Regions from separate parts of the Brevibacterium limosum genome, predicted to be linked through region 1. Evidence: predicted binding sites of a transcription regulator. Region 1 holds the regulator's gene; the other holds the start of a gene.
What was found. The regulator HrcA, encoded in region 1, represses chaperone genes, less so after heat shock. The targets are predictions, from matches to a motif close to TTNGCACTCGNNNNNNNCGAGTGCNAA.
Positions count from the first base shown of each region.

Region 2: a site for HrcA is predicted at 8,572-8,598, ahead of groES (co-chaperone GroES). Genes of this name have one in related genera too.

Region 1 covers NZ_CP050154.1:1,861,009-1,870,923, reverse strand. The annotation lists gene GUY37_RS08290 (PhoH family protein) at 1-86, opposite strand, end outside; gene GUY37_RS08285 (16S rRNA (uracil(1498)-N(3))-methyltransferase) at 187-957, opposite strand; gene dnaJ (molecular chaperone DnaJ) at 954-2,069, opposite strand; gene hrcA (heat-inducible transcriptional repressor HrcA) at 2,198-3,238, opposite strand; gene GUY37_RS08270 (DUF3097 family protein) at 3,400-4,263, shown strand; gene GUY37_RS19175 (DUF4870 domain-containing protein) at 4,685-5,044, shown strand; gene GUY37_RS08260 (DUF4870 domain-containing protein) at 5,111-5,854, shown strand; gene hemW (radical SAM family heme chaperone HemW) at 5,941-7,170, opposite strand; gene lepA (translation elongation factor 4) at 7,171-9,039, opposite strand; gene GUY37_RS08245 (endonuclease/exonuclease/phosphatase family protein) at 9,203-9,915, shown strand, end outside.
Region 2 covers NZ_CP050154.1:1,049,450-1,061,861, forward strand. The annotation lists gene GUY37_RS04715 (DUF4190 domain-containing protein) at 134-628, shown strand; gene GUY37_RS04720 (DUF4190 domain-containing protein) at 771-1,205, shown strand; gene rsmI (16S rRNA (cytidine(1402)-2'-O)-methyltransferase) at 1,202-2,173, shown strand; gene GUY37_RS04730 (hypothetical protein) at 2,538-3,620, shown strand; gene metG (methionine--tRNA ligase) at 4,228-5,943, shown strand; gene GUY37_RS04740 (TatD family hydrolase) at 5,943-6,944, shown strand; gene GUY37_RS04745 (resuscitation-promoting factor) at 7,164-8,372, shown strand; gene groES (co-chaperone GroES) at 8,752-9,045, shown strand; gene groL (chaperonin GroEL) at 9,082-10,674, shown strand; gene GUY37_RS04760 (polysaccharide pyruvyl transferase family protein) at 10,890-12,412, shown strand, end outside.

The DNA of each region.
Region 1 (9,915 bases):
TCGCGTGCGGAGCCGCGTGTGTCCGTCGCGGTGTCATTCTCAACGGCACCGTCGTTGTGTGCGGTGTCCGGGTCGGTGGGGTTCATGGGGTTCGAATTGGGTGGGGTGATGTCCAGAATGTTCCTTTGCGAGTGAGCGCACCGTCACCGGCGGCGCCTGAATGTGCTTCCATCCTAGTCCGACGCCTCACCAACGGCCCAATGAATTCTGGGCCAGGACCAGACCCGCCGATCCCGCCGATGATGAGCGCAGGATCGTCGGACCGAGGCACACCGGCAGCGCTCCGCGACCGGTCAGGGCGTCGAGTTCTCCGTCGCTGATGCCGCCTTCGGGTCCGACGACGAAGACGATGCGTGCCGGCAGCTGGGCGGGGTCACCTGCGGCCAGGTCGGCCAGGTCGGCCAGGGCGTCGGAGAGTCTGCGCTGCGCGGTCTCGTGGAGGACGAAGACGGCATCGGTGTCGCCGACGGTCTGGGCCAGGGAGGATCCGCGGACGAGATCGTGGAGGACCGGGAACCGTGAACGTCTGGCCTGGAGGGAGGCCGCAGCCAAGAGGTTCTCCCATTTTGCGGCCATCCTCTCCCGCTTCTTGGCCGGCCAGTCCGCGATCGAGCGTTCGGCGGCCCAGGGAATGACCTCGTCGACGCCGATCTCCGTGGCCGTCTCGATGGCCTGCAGGTCCCGGTCGCCCTTCGCCAGTGCCTGGACGAGGACGAGGCGCGGACCCGTGCTGTCCTCGTTCGTCACCGCGGTGACGTCGATCGTCACCTCATTCGGCGAGGCGGCCGTGACGGTTCCGCGGGCCCGTGTGCCTGCGCCGTCGACGATGTCGATCTCCTCGCCGGGACCGATCCGACGCACCCGCACCGCGTGCCCGGCCACGTCCTCACCGAGGGTGAGTGCGGAACCGACGGCAGCCTCGGCGGCCGTGGCGGAGCGGAAGACGGGACGACTCACCGACCGGCGAACCTCTCACGCATGCGGGAGAACATTCCCCGGTTCTCGGTCGATATCTGGGCGCGCGGTGTCTCCTCTCCGCGCAGCTGGGCGAGCTTCTCGAGCAGTTCCCGCTGGTCGTCGTCGAGTTTGTCCGGGGTGAGGACATCGATGGTGATGAGCAGGTCCCCGCGGGTCTCCGAACGCAGACGGGCGGCACCGAGTCCGGAGAGTTTGACGACGGTGCCGGACTGGGTGCCGGAGGCGATGTTGAGGTCCTGGGTGCCGTCGAAGGTCTCGAACGGGATGGTCGCGCCCAGAGTCGCGGCGGTCATCGGCACCGAGACGGCGGCGCGGAGGTTGTCGCCGTCGCGCTGGAAGACCTCGTGGCGGGTGACCATGACCTCGACGAAGAGGTCACCGGCGGGTCCGCCGCCGGGGCCGACCTCGCCCTGGCTGGACAGCTGGATGCGGGTGCCGTCGGAGACGCCGGCGGGGATGCGGATCTTCATGGTCCGCTGCTTGCGCACACGTCCGTCGCCCTGGCAGTTGAGGCAGGGGTTCGGGATGACGGTGCCGAAGCCGTGGCAGGAGTTGCAGGTCTGGTTCGTGACCATCTGTCCCAGCAGGGTCCGGGTCATGCGCTGGACGCTGCCGGCACCGTGGCACAGTGAGCAGGTCTCGATCTTGGTGCCCTCCTGAGTGCCGGCACCGGAACAGGTGTCGCAGACGACCGCGGTGGTCACATCGAGGTCGACGGTGCCGCCGAAGGCTGCGGTCTTCAGGTCGATGTTGACGCCGACGAGGGCGTCCTTGCCACGCTGTGTGCGCGGGATCGGGCCCCCGGCCTGGCCGCCGCCACCGCCGAAGAAGGTTTCGAAGATGTCGCCGAATCCGCCGAATCCGCCGCCGGCGGGGAAGCCCTGGCCGTTCTCGCCGCCGCCCATATCGTAGTTGCGGCGCTTGTCCGGATCGGAGAGCACATCGTAAGCCAGTGAGATGGCTTTGAATTCGTCTTCGTGACCTGGATTGACGTCCGGGTGGTACTTGCGTGCCAGCTTCCGGTACGACGCCTTGATCTCAGCCGCGGAAGCATCTTTGGACACTCCGAGTGTTTCATAGTGATCGGCCACAGAAACTTCTCTCTCCCTGACGTAGTGGTGTTCTCTGTTCGTGGTGGTGGCGGCTGCGCTGCTGCGCGGTCCTCACCGATGTTGTGCTGCCCGGCTCCGGGCGCCTCTGGTCGTCGTCACTTCGGGCCCTACCCTCGATCCAGGATCGAGGACACGTATTTCGCGACGGCACGGACTGCCGAGATCGTCGTCGGATAGTCCATTCGGGTCGGGCCGAGCACTGCCAGTCTGGCCGAGGAACCCGCGTCATGACCATATTCGGCGGCGACGACGGAAGTCGAGCTGAACGATTCGTGAGTATTCTCACGCCCGATGCGCACGCTGATCTCCTCGTGGTCTTCGGCCATCGAGGTGAGCAGCCTGAGCAGGACCACCTGCTCCTCGAAGGCTTCGAGGATCGGGGCCATCTTCTCTCCGAATTCGCTCCCGGAGCGGGCGAGATTCGCAGTGCCGGCCATGATGATGCGCTCTTCACGGGTCGCGGCCACGAGGTCGACGACGGCGGCGCGGACCTGCTTGAGTCCGGAGTCGTCACGAGCAGCCGCCTCACTCGGTTCGGGGGCGGCCGCCTCGGCGGCGGAGGTCGATCCGAAGATCTGGGCGAGTGTGCGCCCGGCGAACTCGGCGTTGATCTGATCGCGCAGCCCGCGCACGGCGTCTTCGTCGACCGGGGTCGGGGTGATCACGGTCTTCTGTTCGACCTGTCCGGCATCGGTGATGAGGACGACGAGGATCCGGCCGGGACCGAGACCGACGATCTCGATGTGTTTGATGCGGGCCCGTGACACCGTCGGGTACTGGATGAGGGCCACCTGGCGGGTGAGGCCGGAGAGGACGCGGACGGTGCGGTCGAGCATCTCGTCGAGTTCGACGTCACCGTCGATGAGCTGGAGGATCGCGCGGCGTTCTGCGGTGGTCAGCGGTTTGAACTCGTCGATGCGATCGACGAACATCCGGTACCCCAGGTCGGTCGGGATCCGGCCGGCCGAGGTGTGGGGCTGGGCGATATAGCCCTCCAGTTCGAGCTGGGCCATATCGTTGCGGATCGTGGCCGGAGAGACGCCGAGGGTGTGGCGCTGCACGATCGCCTTCGATCCCACGGGTTCGTTGGTGGCGACGAAGTCCTCGACGATGGCGCGCAGCACCTGTGCTCGTCTGCTGTCGTTCATCGCGGGTCTCCTCTCCGTCTCGCCGGGCCGATCGCGGTTCCGCGCCTGCGCTTGGCACTCCTTGGGCCTGAGTGCCAATTCTACGCCTCTCGTTCCAGGAATTCATTTCTGGGGTGGCCTGCGGGTCTGCGCCCATGCGGGACCGTCCTTGACTAGGGTGGTTGCCCGTGAATGCTTTTGATCGCTATGGCCCCGATGTGCTCTCCGGTTCCTCACCCTCGTCACACCGGCCGAAGAAGTCCCGCCAGGTCGAGCTCGGCCTGGGCATGGTCCTCGAGGATGCCGTGAGCGGCTATGTCGGCGCTGTCGTCGGTGCGGAGAAGACCACGGCCGGGGTCGTCGTCAAGCTTGAGGACCGCGTCGGAAAGGTGCGCGCCTTCCCGCTGGGGCCGGGGTTCCTCCTCGAAGGTCAGCCGGTCGATGTGCAGCTGCCGAAGAAGCGGGCGCGAGAGCCCGGACGGACCGCTTCGGGCTCTCGCGCCGTGGCCGGTGCCAAGGCACGGGTGGCACGCGGATCGCGGATCTGGGTCGAAGGCAAGCACGATGCCGAACTCGTCGAGAAGATCTGGGGCGATGATCTGCGCATCGAGGGCGTCGTCGTCGAACCTCTGGGCGGTCTCGACGATGTCGCCGACAAGCTGGAGGCCTTCGGTCCGGACCAGGACCACCGGGTGGGTGTCCTCGCCGACCACCTGGTGAGTGGGACGAAGGAATCGAAGATCGCCGAGGCGGTCCGCGCCGATCCGCGCTATCGCGACGTCGTCCACATCATCGGTCACCCCTACGTCGATATCTGGCAGGCGGTGAAGCCCCATGTCGTCGGAATCCGCGAATGGCCGGTCGTCCCCCGGGGCGAGGACTGGAAGACGGGAATCCTGCGTCGCATCGGGTGGCCGCATGCCGACCATCGGGATGTCGCTCGCGGGTGGGTGCGCATCCTCGGGAAGGTCAGCACCATCGCCGATGTCGAACCGACGCTGTCGGGGCGGGTCGAGGAGCTCATCGATTTCGTCACCGTCGGCTGAGCGTCTCCGGTGGCCCGACGCGGTCGCCGTGTGCCGAAACTGTCACAGGAGTGAGGCTTTCCCGACATCCTCGGTGTGAGTCGCTCCGCTAGGGTGAATGGCAAGCGTCCGTCGAAAGGATCCCCATGTCGTTCACCCCCGAACAGCCCGGCAGCCGTCCGATGCCCCCGAACTACTCTCAGGCCTCCGGACCACAACAGCCCTACGCTCCGCAGAACCAGCAGTACTCTCAGCCGCAGAGCTACGGCGGCCAGTCCGGCTACGGCTCGCAACCCGGCTACGGCGCTCAACCGGGTTACGGCGGTCAGCCGGGTTACGGCGCTCAGCCCGGGTACGGAATGCCGCAGATGCACAATCCGGCGATGTTCGACTCCGCTCTCTGCCCGAGCAGGCCTACGGCCCTGGTTCCGAACAGTTCTGGATGGCTCACGAACCCGACCGGACCACGGCACTGTGGACCCACCTCGGCGCGATCATCTTCGGCTTCATGCCGCTCATCATGTTCCTCGTGAAGAAGGACGAATCGCCCTTCGTCCGGGAGCACTCCCGTCAGGGCCTCAACGCGCTGATCACGAACACGATCGTCACTTTCGGGGCCCTCTTCGTCTTCGGCATCCTCGGTTTCATGCTGGCACTTGTGACATTCGGTATCGGCATCCTCCTCGTGTATGCAGCGCTCATCGTCCCGCTCTTCTACGTCGTCCTCTACATCATCGCGGCCGTCGCAGCGAACAAGGGCGAGGGTTACAAGTTCCCGCTCACCATCAACTTCGTGAAGTGACCATTCCCCGTCACCCCGCACTCTCTGGACTAGTGTGGGGTGATCGCAAACTCTGAAGGGACTCTCATGTCGGACAACCCGCAGCAGCCGAACAACGGACAGTCGCAGCCGATGCCGCCGAACTATTCGCCGCAGTCGGGCCCGCAGCAGCCGCACACTCAGCAGCCTCAACAGGGAAGCCGACCTCAGTACGGCTCCCAGCCGCCGAACCCGGCGTACGGTTCTCAGCCGCAGAACCCTCAGCAGGGCCATCCGGGGTACGGCTCGCAGCAGGCTTATGGCAGTCAGCCCGGTTACGGGCCTCAGCAGCCCTACGACGCTCCGCAGGGTCAGCCTCAGGCCGGGTACGGATTCCAGGGAGCGTCCTCCGCGCACTCACCTGCGGCCGGTGTGCCCATGGGCTCCGAACTGCCTGATGCGGCCTATGGTCCGAGCTCTGTCGGGTTCTGGAAAGCCGACCAGACCGAACGGACGACGGCCCTGTGGTCGCACCTCGCCCACGCGGCCACCTACGTCATCGGACTCGGCTGGATCGTCACTCTCATCCTCTTCATCATCAACAAGGACAAGTCGCCGTTCCTCCGCCATCATGGTGCGCAGTCACTCAACCTGCTGATCATCGGTGTCATCGCCGGGTTCGGCATCGGGCTGATCGGAGGGGTTCTCTCCATCGTCGGCATCGGACTGCTTATCCTGCTGCTCCTGCCGGTGCTCTCGATCTACATGATCGTCATCGAGATCATCGCCGGACTGGCAGCCAACCGAGGTGAGGGCTACCGGATCCCGATGACTCCGAACTGGATCAAGTGATCTGTCGCTCCGCGAGGGTCTCACCCCAGCAGAGTCGCTGAGCAGTTCGCCCCACCGCCCGGTCCGGGTGGCGGGGCGAAACTCATTCACACGTATTCGGTGAGGACGCGGACCATGTGGTCGGCCAGCAGACGTCCCTGCAGAGTCGGCTGGAACCAGCCGGCCTCCACGCCATCGGCGTCGAGCAGTCCCTGTCTGACGAATGTTCTGATCGCCTGCTCGCTGCCTGGTGCCAGGGAATCCAGACGCAGCTCCCGGTCGATTCGGGCGGCGAGCATGATCCGTTCGATCTCCCGGGTCTGGTCGTCGAGGACCTCACGGCCGATCGACGGGGACTCCCCCGCTAACAGCCGGTCGGCCCAGGCACGTGGGTGTTTGGCATTCCAGAACCGGACTCCCCCGACGTGTGAGTGAGCGCCGGGGCCGAAGCCCCACCAGTCGGCATTGCGCCAATAGGCCAGATTGTGCTCACAGCGCGTATCGGAACCGGTCGACCAGTTGCTCACTTCGTACCAGTGCAGACCGGCAGCGGAGATCGCGGCGTCGGCGATCTCGTATTTGTCGGCCAGATCGTCCTCATCGGGCATGGGCAGCTGCCCGCGGCGCACCAGCGAGCCCATCTTCGTGCCCGGTTCGACGATGAGGGAATAGGCCGAAATGTGGTCGACGTCGTTTCCCAGCGCGACGTCGAGGGATCTGCGCCAATCGTCGATCGACTCCCCCGGGGTGCCGAAGATGAGGTCCAGGCTGAGTTCGAGGCCGGCTTCCTTGACCCAGCGAGCCACCTCGGGGATCTTCTTCGGATCGTGCGTGCGATCCAAAGTCGCGAGCACATGCGGCACAGCCGACTGCATGCCCATGGAGACGCGGTTGAAACCGGCTCCGGCCAGCGTCGCGATGTACGCGGGATCCAAGGTGTCGGGGTTGGCTTCGGTGGTGACTTCGACGTTCTCCGCCAGGCGGAAGCGAGAACGGATATCGTCCATCACCCCGGCGAGCACGTCGGCTGCGAGCAGCGTCGGGGTGCCTCCGCCGAAGAAGATCGTCGAAACCTCACGATCGCCTGCCCCCACCTCGGCGAGGGTGGACACGGACAGGTCGAGCTCACGGGCGAGATTGCTGCGGTAGTCCTCCCGGGAGGCGCCCGGTCCGAGGTCCTCGGCGGTATAGGTGTTGAAGTCGCAGTAGCCGCAGCGGACCCGGCAGTACGGGACGTGGACGTAGAGGCTCAGTCCCCGCTCGGCGGCGCCGATTCCTGCCGATGGCGGCAGGGAACCGTCGCGCGGAGGGACCTCGCCGGTCGGTTGTGCGGGCACTTACTTCTTGCTGTCCTTCGTCTCCGGCTCGTCCGAGGACAGGGCCGCGATGAATGCCTCCTGCGGCACTTCGACCGTGCCGACCATCTTCATCCGCTTCTTGCCTTCCTTCTGCTTCTCGAGCAGCTTGCGCTTACGGCTGATGTCGCCGCCGTAGCACTTCGACAGCACGTCCTTGCGGATGGCGCGGATGGTCTCACGGGCGATGATCCGGGATCCGATGGCCGCCTGGATGGGCACCTCGAACTGCTGGCGCGGGATGAGCTTGCGCAGCTTCCCGGCCATCGCCACCCCGTAGGAGTACGCCTTGTCACGGTGGACGATCGCGGAGAACGCGTCGACCTGGTCGCCGTGCAGCAGGATGTCGACCTTGACGAGGTCGGAGGCATCCTGACCGTCGTCGGAGTAGTCGAGAGAGGCGTAGCCCTTGGTCCGGGACTTCAGCTGGTCGAAGAAGTCGAAGACGATCTCTGCCAAAGGCAGCCGGTAGCGGATCTCCACCCGGTCCGAGGACAGGTAGTCCATGCCCTGAAGTTTGCCGCGGCGGTCCTGGCACAGTTCCATCACCGCACCGATGTAATCGCTGGGGGTGAGGATGGTGGCCTGAACCATCGGTTCGCGGACTTCCCTGATCTTGCCGGTGGGGTATTCGCTCGGGTTCGTCACCACGGCCTCCGAGCCGTCTTCCATGGTCACGTCGTAGATCACCGACGGTGCGGTGGAGATGAGATCGAGGTCGAACTCGCGTTCCAGGCGGTCACGCAGCACTTCGAGGTGGAGCAGACCGAGGAATCCGCAGCGGAATCCGAAGCCCAGAGCCGTCGAGGTCTCGGGTTCGTAGGCCAGGGAGGCATCATTGAGTTTGAGTTTGTCGAGGGCGTCTCGCAGCACTGGATAGTCGGAGCCGTCGATCGGGAAGAGTCCGGAGAACACCATCGGCTTGGGTTCGCGATAGCCGTCGAGAGGCTGATCGGCCGGGGTGGCCGCGGCGGTGACGGTGTCACCGACCTTCGACAGTCGCACGTCTTTGACCCCTGTGATGAGGTAGCCGACCTCGCCGACGCCCAGGCCCTTCGTCGCCTTGGGCTCGGGCATGGAGGCACCGATCTCCTGCAGCTCATGGGTGGTGCCGGTCGACATCATCTCGATCTTCTCGCGCGGGGCCAGCGAACCGTCGATGACGCGGACATAGGTGACCACACCGCGGTAGGTGTCGTAGACGGAGTCGAAGATCATCGCGCGTGCCGGTGCGTCGGCGTCGCCGACGGGGGCGGGGATATCGGTGATGATGCGGTCGAGGACCTCTTCGACGCCTTCGCCGGTCTTGCCCGACACGAGCAGGCAGTCCTCGGGTTCGCAGCCGATGAGGTTGGCGAGTTCTTCCGCGTACTTCTCCGGCTGTGCGGCGGGCAGGTCGATCTTGTTGAGCACGGGGATGATCGTCAGATCGTTCTCCATGGCCAGGTACAGGTTCGCCAGCGTCTGGGCCTCGATGCCCTGAGCCGAATCGACGAGCAGCAGCGCACCTTCACAGGCGGCCAGGGAACGCGAGACCTCGTAGCTGAAGTCGACGTGGCCGGGAGTGTCGATCATGTTGAGCGCGTACGGGGTGTCCTCGTGTTCCCACGGCATGCGCACGGCCTGTGATTTGATGGTGATTCCGCGTTCGCGTTCGATGTCCATCCGGTCGAGGTACTGGGCACGCATATCGCGGTTCTCGACGACACCGGTCATCTGGAGCATGCGGTCGGCCAGGGTCGACTTGCCGTGGTCGATATGAGCGATGATGCAGAAATTGCGAATCAGCTCGGGTGAGGTGGCAGACGGTGAGATCCGCTGTGCAGCTTCCTTATTCACCTGAGGTGACATGAACGCCCTTCCTTTGACAGACCAGGTCCCCAGACAGACCCGATCTCCCATTCTTTCATGACTTGCGCACGGACTTGGAATCCGCGGCGTGCGCATCATGATCATCCCTGACTTTCTCCGTTCGGACCTCTGCCGGTCGGCACAGATCGGGGAAGATGGTGTCATGAGCGATTTCCGGGTCATGAGCTTCAACCTCCGCTATCCCGCCATGGACGGTCATCCGGTGGCCGAGCGGCTGCCGATCGCCGCCGAGCTCATCCGGCGCGCCCACCCCCACATCATCGGCACCCAGGAGGGCGAACTCGACCAGCTCGAGACGCTCATCAGCCTCCTGCCCGAGGAGTACATCTGGCTCGGAGAGGGGCATTCCGGCGGCAATTCCGGTGAGTTCACCGCCGTGATCCTCGATTCGAAGCGCTTCGACGTCGAAGCCGTGGACATCAGCTGGCTCTCGGAACAGCCCGACACCGTGGCTTCGGAATCGTGGGGAGTCTCCCATGCGCGCACCCTGACGACGGTCGACGTCCGCGATATCGGCTCCGACCGGCGGCTGCGGGTGCTCAACACCCACCTCGATCACAAGTCCGAGCGCGCCCGACTCGAATCCGGTCGGCTCATGGCCGACACCATCGCCGAGGCGGCCCACCCCTGCGTGGTCACCGGTGACTTCAACGTCGCCACCGGCTCCCCGGTCTACGACTTCTTCTGCACCGAGCTCGGGCTCACCGACACCGCCGCCGAGATGCCCGGTGAGGACATCGGCACCTTCCACCGCTACAAGGGTCCGAAAGTCGGTGAACCGCGCATCGACTGGATCCTCACCACCCCGGGCCTGCGGACGGTGTCCACTCGCATCGACACGTTCGACGACGACGG
Region 2 (12,412 bases), 810 kb from region 1:
TCCTGCAACGGGTGGTGCAGGACTGCAACACGATTCGGCCGGTGCGCTCGTCGCACGTCGGTAGCGTTGATGTCAGACGTCGGGACAGCCGTTGAGGACGGCCCGGACCGGACTCAGAGATCAACGACAGCCAGTGGAACGGATCGGACATGAACACTCGCGTACTGCCCTCGGGAACACCTACACCGGATCGAACGGTTCGGCCTACGCTCCCGTCGCGGTCCACTCGCCCGCACCGGTTCGCACTCCGGCCGCGGTCCACTCGCCGGCACCGGTCCACTCGCCCGCCCCGATTCAGGCTCCCGTGACCTACGGAAACCGGGCACCGGTCGTCGTCTGCCAGCAGGTGGCGCCGACGAACACCTCGGCGATCGTGGCGTTGGTGCTCACGCTCATCTCGTTCGTCACCTCGGTCTTCTTCCTCGGCTTCATCGGCATCATCTTCGGCCATGTCGCCCGCTCGCAGATCAAGGCCCGCGGTGAACGCGGCAACGGTATGGCCGTCGCCGCGCTGTGGCTGGGCTACCTGAGCGTGATCTTCTGGGTCGTGTTCTGGCTGATCTACTTCGGCGTCATCGCGCTCGTGATCGGAGTGGCCATCGCCGCCGGAGGAGGAACCGTCAGCTGACGCCGCGGCATCCGGGGAGCCCGGCCCGATAACCCGCCCCACGGCCCCAGCCTCGGCAACTGTGGTTGACCTGTAACCGCTCAACCTTTTGCCGCCACCGACGACTCTGTACCGTTGAAGGCAACCACAAGGAGACTTCGCTATGAGCAGCCAGAACAACTGGAACAACCCGGACATGTATTACCAGCAGCCCCAGTCGAACGCGGGCGGCACATACGGTGCCCAGTCCTACAGCCAGAACAACGCCTACGCGGCCAATGCTCAGTACGCCGGCGGGCCCGGCTACATGTACCAGCAGCTTCCGCCGACGAACGTGTTGGCCATCGTCGGCATGTGCGCCTCGATCTTCGGTTTCATCTCGTCGATCTTCATCGGCGGCATCGCGGGCATCATCATGGGCCACATCGCCCGCAAGCAGATCCGCGAACGCGGAGAACGCGGCGACGGCATGGCGGTCGCCGCACTGTGGGTCGGCTACATCGGCACCGCACTCTGGATCCTCTTCTGGGTCGTCTACGTCGGAATCTTCGTCCTCATCTTCGGCGCGGCAATGGTCGGCGCAGGTTCGGCCAGTTGAGTTCAGACGCCTTCGCGTCCTCTGGCCCGGTCGCCGAGACTGACCCGGGAATCGGGGACGACGAAAACCTCGCCGAGGCGGCCGTGCCCGACGGCTTCGACCAGACCGACCGCGCGGGGCTGGGATCGGGTTCGAACCTCACCGGCGGTCGACTGATCCTGGTCGGGACTCCGATCGGCAACCTCGGCGATGCGAGTCCGCGGATGCGGGAGGCCATCGAAACCGCCGATGTCATCGCCGCCGAGGACACCCGCCGGTTCCTGTCCTTGGCACAGCGGTTGCAGCTGAGCCACACGAAGCGGGTCATCAGCGTCTTCGATCACAACGAGGGCCATCGCGCACCCGAGCTCGTCGAGCTCATCGCCGCTGGTGAGACCGTTGTTCTGCTCTCCGACGCGGGGATGCCCGCCGTCTCCGATCCCGGCTACCGCGTGGTCAAAGCCTGCGCTGAGGCGGGACAACCGATCACGTCCACTCCGGGTCCCTCCGCGGTGCTCATGGCGCTCGCGGTCTCGGGACTGCCCAGCGACCGGTTCAGTTTCGAAGGGTTCCTGCCGCGCAAGTCCGGGCAGCGCAAGACCCTGCTGACCGAACTCAAGGCCGAGAAGCGGACGATGGTGTTCTTCGAGAGCCCGCACCGCATCGCCGATGCGATGGACGACTTCGCCGAAATCATCGGAGTCGACCGTCCCATGGCCATCAGCCGCGAGCTGACGAAGACCTACGAGGAGACTCTGCGCGGGACGGTGGGATCCCTGCGTACACAGGCTGCCGGCGGACTGCGCGGAGAACTGACCCTCGTGCTCGCCGGGGCCACCGAGGTCGAGTCGGCACCGGAGGACCACCTCGGCGAGGTCAGCGCGCTGGTCGACTCCGGTGTGAGAGCCAAGGATGCGGCAGGGCAGGTGGCGAAGAAGTTCGGCCTGTCGAAGCGCGACGTCTACGAGGCCTGGCTCCACCGCGAGTGACGCGATGCGGGCAGTGCGGAGGGCGGGCGACGTTCCTTCGCAGGCGACCACCGTGCTCCAGCGGGTGATTTGCGTTCCGGAAGAGCGAACGCCGACGAATCCACTTACACATCAGCCACGTTGAAAAGTTCGATACACCTTCCTGTGAAATGCACACAAAAGAACGTGAGCAACTCGGAAGAGCCCGTACCGAAAACGGAGTCGGGCCGCGAAAATGAGGGGCAACGGTCAGGATGACTCGACAGCTGTCTCGTGTGCACAGCGCCGATGACTTCGACGCCTCTTCTTGTGGGCGGAGCGAGGCTTTCCACAGAGGGTGCTTTCACCGCGTGACAAGACCGCGGTGCAGTCGCACGATCAGCAGATGAAACTCGAATATTTGGACAAGTACAACGTCGTCGATTACAGAACCCTCAGAGCTGTAGGGATGACCCATGAAGCGATCTCCAGCGCAGTGAACTGCTGCATGCTGAGGCTGACCCGCGGAATCTATTCGATCGTTCGTGCCTGCAATGTGAAGAAGCACCGGTCGGCATCGGTGTTGATCATGGATGAAGACTGGGTCGAATACTTCCGTTCGGCGACGGGCGCAAGCCGCGAAGGCGACCACCGATTCAGCGAACACATTGCCCGACTGGGAATCGTGCACTATCGCCACTTCAGGGCAGATGACGCTGTCAGCGGAGTGTCCGCCGCGATCCTCCACGAACTGCCGTTGTTCAAGGCAGAGCTCGAGCGGATCGTGGTGACGAATCCGACCGCTTACTCGAGCAGCCCCGAGATCATCAGGCGGAAACGACAATACAGTGCTGAGGACGTTTGCACAGTGCACGGTGTCAGAACACTCACCTCTGTCCGCACCGGGCTGGATCTGATTGCCGAGAAAGGCCCGGCAGATGGCATGGCCGCTTTGGAAGGGGGACTGCGCGCACAAGTCGAACGAGAGTCCGGCGACGCCAGAATCGGAATGCATGACCCACGGCGCATGCACGCCGTCGGACGAGAGATCGTGGCTCGTGATTTCGTCCCAGCGGCGATGCGCCTGCGTCGGGGGAGGAAACGCGCTCTGCGAATCTTGACGATCATCAGCCCGCTCTCTGAGAACTACGCGGAGAGTCGGACCTCGTTTGCCCTTCATCAGATGGGTCTGCACGATTTCACTCAGCAATGGAACGTTGGGCGCGATGGCTCGCTTCTCGCGAGGCTCGACTTCCTTCACAGGCCCACGAACACTGTCCTCGCATTCGACGGAGGTCAGAAGTATGCCGACTTCGGCGGAGAGAGGCTCAAACACGAAGGTCATCAGCAGAACGAGCTGTTGAACATGGGGTTCAGAATCGTGCATCTGCAGTTTGGCGACGTCACCAATCTGAAGCAGTTTGAGATGAAGGTGTTCGGCCAGGCTCCGCAGCTCCTGGAATTCAGGGGCAAACCGACGTTGCAATAGAGCAGGTCTATCGGTCGGCCCGGTGGTTTGCCCGCCGGACAGTCCCACGATCTATTCAGCGGCCGCCCCAAACGGTCCGGGTCGCCAGTTCTCTCGCCACTCTCGGTCCCCTCCGTCAGGTCAGTCGGCCGAATCGGTCCCCTCCGTCAGGTCAGTCGGCCGAATCGGTCCACTCCGTCAGGTCAGTCGGCCGAAGCGGTCCACTCGAGCGAGGGAGCCGCCTTGTCGCAATCAATCCACGATCGGAATCGGTGGCTCGGTGCTGGAGCACAACACTTCACAGTTGGAGCACAGGGAGGGTCAAAGGAGGCAGCCGGAATGCATGGAGGTGGGTGAGGCAAGGCCGGGCAACGAAATGTTCGGGGAACACGGCCGCGAATGGTGCACTTCTCTCTGAAATGCTCAGGTTGATCAGTGAGCATTTCAGAGAAACCCATACCCAAACAGAGACTGGCGTTGCAGACTCCCCGCCGAGGCCGTGCGCGCCGCCTGCGCCGCAGTCCAACGCCCTGCCCCGCACCGTACCCGCCCACACGCACTGCCCTCAGTCCCACCTGCACCCGCCTATGCGCGCCTGCGCGGCGGCGTCCCTTAGACTGAGTTCCCTATGGGTTACTACTTGACGACAGCGATTGCCTACCCCAATGGGGCCATTCACATCGGGCATGCCTATGAGTACATTGCGGCCGACACGATCGCCCGGTTCAAGCGACTGGACAATCACGATGTCTTCTTCTGCACCGGCACGGACGAGCACGGTCTGAAGATGCTGCAGGCGGCGAACAAGCTCGGCATCACCCCCAAAGAGCTCGCTGACGACAACGCGAAGAACTTCCGCGACACCCAGCTCGCCCTCGGCTCGACCTTCGACCGGTTCATCCGCACCACCGACGAAGACCACTACACCGCGTCGCAGGCCATCTGGCGCAAGCTCGAAGAGGCCGGCGACATCTACCTCGACACCTACTCCGGCTGGTACTCCGTGCGTGACGAGGCCTTCTACACCGATGACGAGACCGAGGTCGTCGACGGTGTGCGCCTGTCCAAGGAGACCCGCACCGAGGTGACTTGGACGGAAGAGGAGTCCTACTTCTTCCGCCTCTCGAAATACCAGGACAAGCTGCTCGAACTGTACAAGAACCACCCGGAGTTCATCGGTCCGGACTCCCGCCGCAACGAGATCGCCTCCTTCGTCGCCTCCGGGCTCAAGGACCTCTCGGTCTCCCGCACCACCTTCGACTGGGGTGTGCCGGTGCCCGGCAACGACAAACACGTGATGTACGTGTGGATCGACGCCCTGACGAACTACCTCACCGCCGCCGGCTACCCCGATGACCAGGAGCGCCTGAACAAATGGTGGCCCGCCGACGTCCACATCATCGGCAAGGACATCATCCGCTTCCACTCGGTCTACTGGCCCGCGTTCCTCATGAGCGCCGGCATCGAGCTGCCGAGGCGCGTCCACGCCCACGGATTCCTCTTCAACGCCGGTGAGAAGATGTCGAAGTCCGTCGGCAACGTCGTCGACCCGCTCGACCTCGTCGACGCCTTCGGCCTGGACACCCTGCGCTTCTTCCTCTTCCGCGAGTTCTCCTACGGCCACGACGGCTCGTACACGAAGGACTCGATCATCACCCGGAAGAACTCCGACCTCGCCAACGAATACGGCAACCTCGCCCAGCGTTCGCTGTCGATGATCCAGAAGAACTGCGACGCCCAGGTTCCGCAGCCCGGCGTTCTCACCGAGGCGGACGAGAAGCTCCTCGCCCTCGCCCGTGCCGTGCCCGACACCGCCCGGCGCCACGTCGACACCCAGGCCCTCCACCTCTATGTCGAGGCCTGCTGGAAGGTGCTCTCGGAGGCCAACCGCTACTTCTCCGCGCAGGAGCCGTGGAAGCTGAAGAAGACCGATCCCGACCGCATGGCCACCGTGCTGTGGGTGACGATCGAGGTCGTGCGCATCATCTCCATCCTCATCCAGCCGGTCATGCCCGGATCCGCGGGCAAGATCCTCGACCTCCTCGGTGTGCCCGCCGGCGTCGGTGAGGCCGGTGCGAAGGTCCTGCCGACCGCCGTCGATTCCGGGTCCGGCGCCGAGGCGATGGGAGCCGTGTCCGCGAGTGCGGCCATCGGCGTCGCCGCCGGTGCCGCCTACGCGTCGGCCGCCCTGGCGCCGAACGTCGCCGAGGCCGCTGCCGACGGCATCGCCGCCGCCGAGGCCGATCCCCGGTCTTTCGCGGCCGTCGAATTCCCGCTCGAGCCGGGCACACCCCTGCCGAAGCCCGAACCCGTGTTCCCGAAGTTCGTGGAGGAGACCGAATAATGGCCTCGCGCGCCGCCGGAACCTATCCACCGGTGCCCGAACCGCTCGCTCACCCCATCGTCGACACCCACACCCACCTCGACATCTGCACGGGTGTGCGGCTGCCGCTGGGTGCCGGTGAACCCGAACCCGAAGTGACCCCGGACGCGGACGAAGAGTTCCCGTCGCTGGATCTCTTCCATGACACCGCCGCCGAGGCGGGGGTCCGTCGCATCGTCCAGATCGGCTGTGACCTTCCGGCAGCCCGGTGGACGACCGAGCTCGTGGCTTCCCAATATTCACGCACCCCCGCCGAGGCGGCCACAGAAGTGGGATCCCTCGCCGAGGCGGACGGCCACCGCACCGTGCCCACTCCTCCTGCTGAGGGACGGACCTGGATGATCGGCGGGGTCGCCCTCCACCCGAACGAAGCCCCGCGGCTGGCCGAGAGGGGCCTGCTCGACGACGCGCTCACCGAGATCGAATCGCTCGTGTCCTCGCACGAGCGCATGCGCGTGGTGGGGGAGACCGGACTCGATTACTTCCGCACAGGAGAAGAGGGCGTCGCCGAACAGCAGCGTTCCTTCCGTGCCCATATCGAGATCGCCAAGCGCACCGGACGCGCCCTGCAGATCCACGACCGGGAGGCACACGCGGATGTGCTGCGCATCCTCAAGGAGGAAGGCGCCCCCGAGGTCACGATCTTCCACTGCTACTCCGGTGACGAGGCGATGGCCCGCGAATGTGCGGCCGAGGGCTATTACATGTCGTTTGCCGGCAACCTCACGTTCAAGAACGCCGACGAGCTGCGGCGGGCGGCGGCTTCCGCTCCGCTGGAGCTGCTGCTGACGGAGACCGATGCACCCTTCCTCACCCCGCACCCACATCGCGGGAAGCCGGGAGGTCCCTATCTCACCGCGATCACGGCGCGGAAACTCGCCGACGTGCGCGGGATGAGCGAAGAAGATCTCTGCGCTGCCGTGTGGAACAACGCGGAGCGTGCCTTCGACAGCTGGGACTGAGCAGGGTTCAGTCCTTCGTTCTGTGAGCGAGGTAACGGGACGCAGGGCCGCCTCGGCGAGGAAATATCACGGTCGGGAATGCCCCGGAAACAAGGGGGAACTCCAGGTCAGACGCGCCCTCAGGAAACTCACACCGTTACATTTCCGTGATATTTTGCGGAGCGTGTAACGAATCGGTTACAGTGAACAGGTCGATAAACTCTGCTCAGGGATATTTTTGTGATTGATTTTCTGAAGAACCGCAAGGTTCAGATCGCTGCACAGGCGGTCGTGATCACCGGACTCGTCGGTGGCACGGGCGCTGTCGTGACCATGAACAAGCCTGTGACCTTGGAGGTCAACGGACAGGCCGAGGAGATCCGGACCTTCGGTGGAACCGTCGGGGACATCCTCGACAGCCACGAAATCGATGTCGATAAGCGCGACCACGTCAAGCCCGGTGTGGGCACCAAGGTCGACCGTGACATGACGATCACCGTCAACACGGCGAAGAAGGTCGCGCTGTCCGTCGATGGCAAGGATACGAACGAATGGACCAACGCGAACACCGTGGGTCAGGCTCTGGCCGACCTCGGCGTGGACGCGAAGGGCGCCGACCTCAACGCAAAGGCCAGTCAGCGGCTGAAGGACGAGGGCAATGACATCGACGTGACCACGTCGAAGGACCTCACCGTCGTCGCCGACGGCAAGGACCACAAGGTCTCGGCCGCTGTCGGCACCGCGAAGGAAGCGCTCAAGGACACGGGCGTCAAGCTCGACAAGGACGACTTCCTGTCCGTGCCGATGTCCGCCGAGGTCTCCGACGGCCAGGTGCTGACCGTCAACCGCGTGAAGAACGACACCGTCAAGGACAAGCAGGCCATCAAAGCCGAGGTCGAGACCAAGAAGTCCGATTCCCTCTTTGAGGGCGAGACCAAGGTCGAGGCCGAAGGCAAGGACGGCCAGAAGCAGGTCACCTACAAGGTCAAGACGATCAACGGCGAAGAGGTCAAGAAGGAGAAGAAGGACGAGAAGGTCCTCTCCGAACCCAAGGCCAAGGTCGTCGTCCAGGGCACCAAGCAGAAGGAAGAACCGGCTGACACCGGCGGCTCCGATTCCGGTGACTCCGGTGACTCCGGTTCGGGCGACTCCGGTGACTCGAGCACCGGCGGCGGCTCCGGCTCCAGCGGCGGCTCGATGAGCACCCAGGAGATCAAGGACATGCTCGGCGGACCCGGTTCCAAGTGGTACCAGGTCGTACAGTGCGAGTCGAACTTCGACCCCAAGGCCTCGAACGGCACGCACTTCGGTCTGTTCCAGTTCCTTCCGCAGACCTGGCACTCCATGGGAGGCAGCGGCAACCCGTCCGACGCCAGCCCGCAGGAGCAGTTCCAGCGTGCGAAGAAGCTCCAGGCCGAGGCCGGCTGGGGCCAGTGGACCTGCGCCTGATCAGCTGCCGCTTCTGGGGCACCGGATCGGCAAGCGCCGGTCGGTCGCCTGACCGGCAACGAGCTCTGGCCGCCATTGACAACCGATATCGACAACTGAGCTGAGGCGGTCAGCAAGGAGCGTGGGCCCCGAGGATCTCTCCTCGGGGCCCACGCTTTTTGCCCCCAGTCTGAACTTTCGCCCAGAGCATGACGAATTGCTGGCACTCAAGTTGACCGAGTGCTAAGAGCGTTCTAGAGTCGAATTAGCACTAGCACTCATTGAGTGCCAGTTTCATGAGACGGTCGAATCGCTCGGCACCCGCGACGACGAGAGGTTCATGGCAGAAGCCGCCGTCTGACTCGATGAAATAGAACCCAGCGAAGGGAGAGGGCCCGATATGTCGGTCTCCATCAAGCCACTCGAAGATCGGATTGTCATCCGTCAGGTCGAAGCAGAACAGACTACCGCCAGTGGTCTGGTCATTCCCGAAACCGCCAAGGAGAAGCCTCAGGAAGGCGAAGTTGTCGCAGTCGGCCCGGGCCGCGTTGCTGACAACGGAAACCGCGTGCCGGTCGACGTCGCCGTCGGCGACAAGGTCATCTACTCCAAGTACGGAGGCACCGAAGTCAAGTACGCAGGCGAAGAGTTCCTCGTGCTCTCGGCTCGCGACGTGCTCGCAGTCATCGGCTGAATCCCCTGAACGACTACTTCACTGACAGGAGGACGAATGCCTAAATCATTGGAATTCAACGACGAAGCTCGTCGTGCACTCGAAAAGGGTGTCAACACACTGGCTGACACCGTCAAGGTGACGCTGGGACCGAAGGGTCGCAACGTCGTGCTCGACAAGAAGTGGGGCGCTCCCACGATCACGAACGATGGTGTGACCATCGCCCGTGAGGTCGAGGTCGACGATCCGTACGAGAACCTCGGCGCACAGCTGGCCAAGGAAGTCGCCACCAAGACCAACGACATCGCCGGTGACGGAACCACCACCGCGACCGTTCTCGCTCAGGCCTTCGTCAACGAAGGACTGCGCAACGTCGCCGCAGGTGCCGCACCCGGTCAGCTCAAGCGCGGCATCGAGACCGCCGTCGAGGCCGTCTCGGAGCAGCTGGGCACCATCGCCCGCGATGTCGCCGACTCCTCGGAGATCGCGCACGTCGCGGGACTGTCCGCCCAGTCGGAAGAGATCGGCAAACTCATCGCCGATGCCTTCGACAAGGTCGGCAAGGACGGCGTCATCACGATCGACGAGTCCCAGGCCGCATCGGTCGAGCTCGAGATCACCGAAGGAATGCAGTTCGACAAGGGCTTCCTGTCGCCGCACTTCGTGACCGATGCCGATCGTCAGGAGGCTGTGCTCTCCGACGCTCTCATCCTCATCAACCAGGGCAAGATCTCCAACATCCAGGAGCTCCTGCCCGTCCTCGAGAAGGTGCAGCAGGCCGGCAAGCCGCTGTTCATCATCGCCGAGGACATCGAGGGTGAAGCTCTGTCGACCCTGGTCGTCAACAAGCTGCGCGGAATCATCAACGTCGCCGCCGTCAAGGCTCCCGGCTTCGGTGACCGCCGCAAGGCCATCCTCGAAGACCTCGCTGTCCTCACCGGCGGCCAGGTCGTCACCCCGGACATGGGCATGAAGCTCGACCAGGTCACCCTGGAGGAGCTCGGCAACGCCCGCACCATCACCGTCACCAAGGACAACACCACCATCATCGATGGTGCAGGTGCCGATGATGCTGTGGCCGGTCGTGTCGCCCAGATCCGTGCCGAGGTCGAGAACACCGATTCCGACTGGGACCGCGAGAAGCTGCAGGAGCGCTTGGCCAAGCTCTCCGGCGGAGTCGCAGTCATCAAGGTCGGCGCCGCCACCGAGGTGGAGCTCAAGGAGCGCAAGCACCGCGTCGAAGACGCCGTGTCCGCTACTCGTGCCGCCATCGAAGAGGGCGTCGTCGCCGGTGGCGGATCGGCTCTGATCCACGCCGCGAAGGTCCTCGACGGCAACGACCTCGGTCTGTCCGGTGACGCACTCACCGGCGCCGACATCGTCAAGCGCGGAGTCGTCCAGCCGCTGCGCTGGATCGCCGAGAACGCAGGCCAGGACGGTTACGTCGTCGTCGCCAAGGTGACCGACCTCGAGTCGGGCCAGGGCTACAACGCCGCAATCGGTGACTACGGCGACCTCATCGGGGCCGGAATCATCGATCCCGTCAAGGTCACCCGCTCGGCACTGCGCAATGCCGCTTCGATCGCCGCCCTGGTTCTCACCACCGAGACCCTGGTCGTCGAGAAGAAGGAAGAGGAGGACGAGGACTGAGCTATCCGCTCGGACTGAGTCACCTCTGACCCACACCAGTGGCCCGGAACATGAAGTTCCGGGCCACTCGTGCATTCACCCTCACCGAGGCGGCCGTCCATTCAGGTCGACTGTTCACCCGGTCGTCGTGCGACATTCACCTCCGTGAGACCTGTCGTGACTAGATTGTCGCGGAGGCCGCCAGCAGGGGCGTCACTCGCGGATCCTAGGGAGATATGAAACGCATAACGATGATCGGCGATGTCGGTTGGAGTCGGTTCTACCACCTCGGCGATGAGGCGATGACCGAACTGGCCATCGATGCGCTGCGTGCGCGCACCGACATCGAGATCACCCTCATCGCCGGAGAGCCGGACTACGCGGCCGAGATGTACGGGGTCGATGCCATCCCGCGCATCGGCTTCAAACGTGACCGTGAGCCGAACATCGCGCGGATGGAGAAGGTGCTCGAACACGTCGAGACCAAAGGGGGCCGAAGCTCTCTCAGAGCAGGGGACCCGGCCCTGAAAGTCATCGATGCCGTGCGCGCGTCCGACGCGGTGCTCATCGCCGGCGGCGGGAATCTCAACTCGATGTTCGCCCATCACATCTATGAACGGGTGACTCTGGGGCGGATCGCGCAGCTGTTGGGCAAGCCCTATGCTCTGACGAGCCAGACTCTGGGGCCGCTGATCTATGACGAGGACCGCAAGCTCGTCTACGAGTTCTTGGCCGACGCCGAGTTCGTCGGCAGTCGGGAAAGCTATACGACGACGTTCGCCAAGCAGGTCGGGGGCAAACGTGCCGTTGTGTGCAGGCAGGTCGATGACGCGTTCTCACTCGAATCCCGCGAAGAAGACCGCCGCGCTGTCGACGATCTGACCGCAGAGCCGTTCATCCTGGCCAGCTTCGCCGAGAAGGCGTCGTCACCGGTGCTCTCCGACAGTGCCTATCACGCGCACCTCGTCGACATCACCCGACGTCTCACCGACGAGACCGGGCTCAATGTGCTGCTGGTTCCCCACGGCGGCGCACTGTCGCCCGCTGCGCCGACACGAGACCAGCTCACCAATGATCAGATTGCGACCGAGGTCGGTCGGGAGTCCGTCAGACCGACCCGGATGCTCACCGCTCGTGAACTCATCGCCCTGACTGAGAGGGCTGAATTCGTCATCGGCACCCGCTACCACGCGGGAATCTTCGCCGGTGCCGCCGCAGTGCCGTTCATCTCTCTTGTGCCCAACCTCTACTCGTCCATCCGAATGCGCGGAGCAGCCGAGAACGTCGGAATGGAACAGTTCGTTCTCCCGGTGGACTCCATCGATGATGTCGTCGCGACAGGAGTCGGGGTGGCCGAAAATCGCCAGGTCATCGCCGATGCGCTGCAAGACAGCGCCGCCCAGCGTCGCGCCGAGCATGGGGACTGGTGGGACTTCGTCGTGGCCCACACTGTCGGTGACGGCTCGGGGGAGAAGCCCAGTGCCTCATCCGTTCCAGCTCCCGGGTTCTTCCACGCCGAGGAACTGGAGAACCGATTCGACTCCGCACCGAGCGCGAATCGTGCGCGGCTGACATCGATCGAAGAGTATGGCCTGCTGCTGGCCAAGCGCGATCGTCAGCTGGCGGTGGCGAAGAAACAAGCGCAGGAAGCGACGAGAGAACTGCAGGCATGCAATGCCAAGCTTGAGAAGCAGGAGAACATGCGCTCGGTCCGGGCTGCTCGCACGGTTCGTGGCTGGAGGCGGTCTCTCGAACGCCG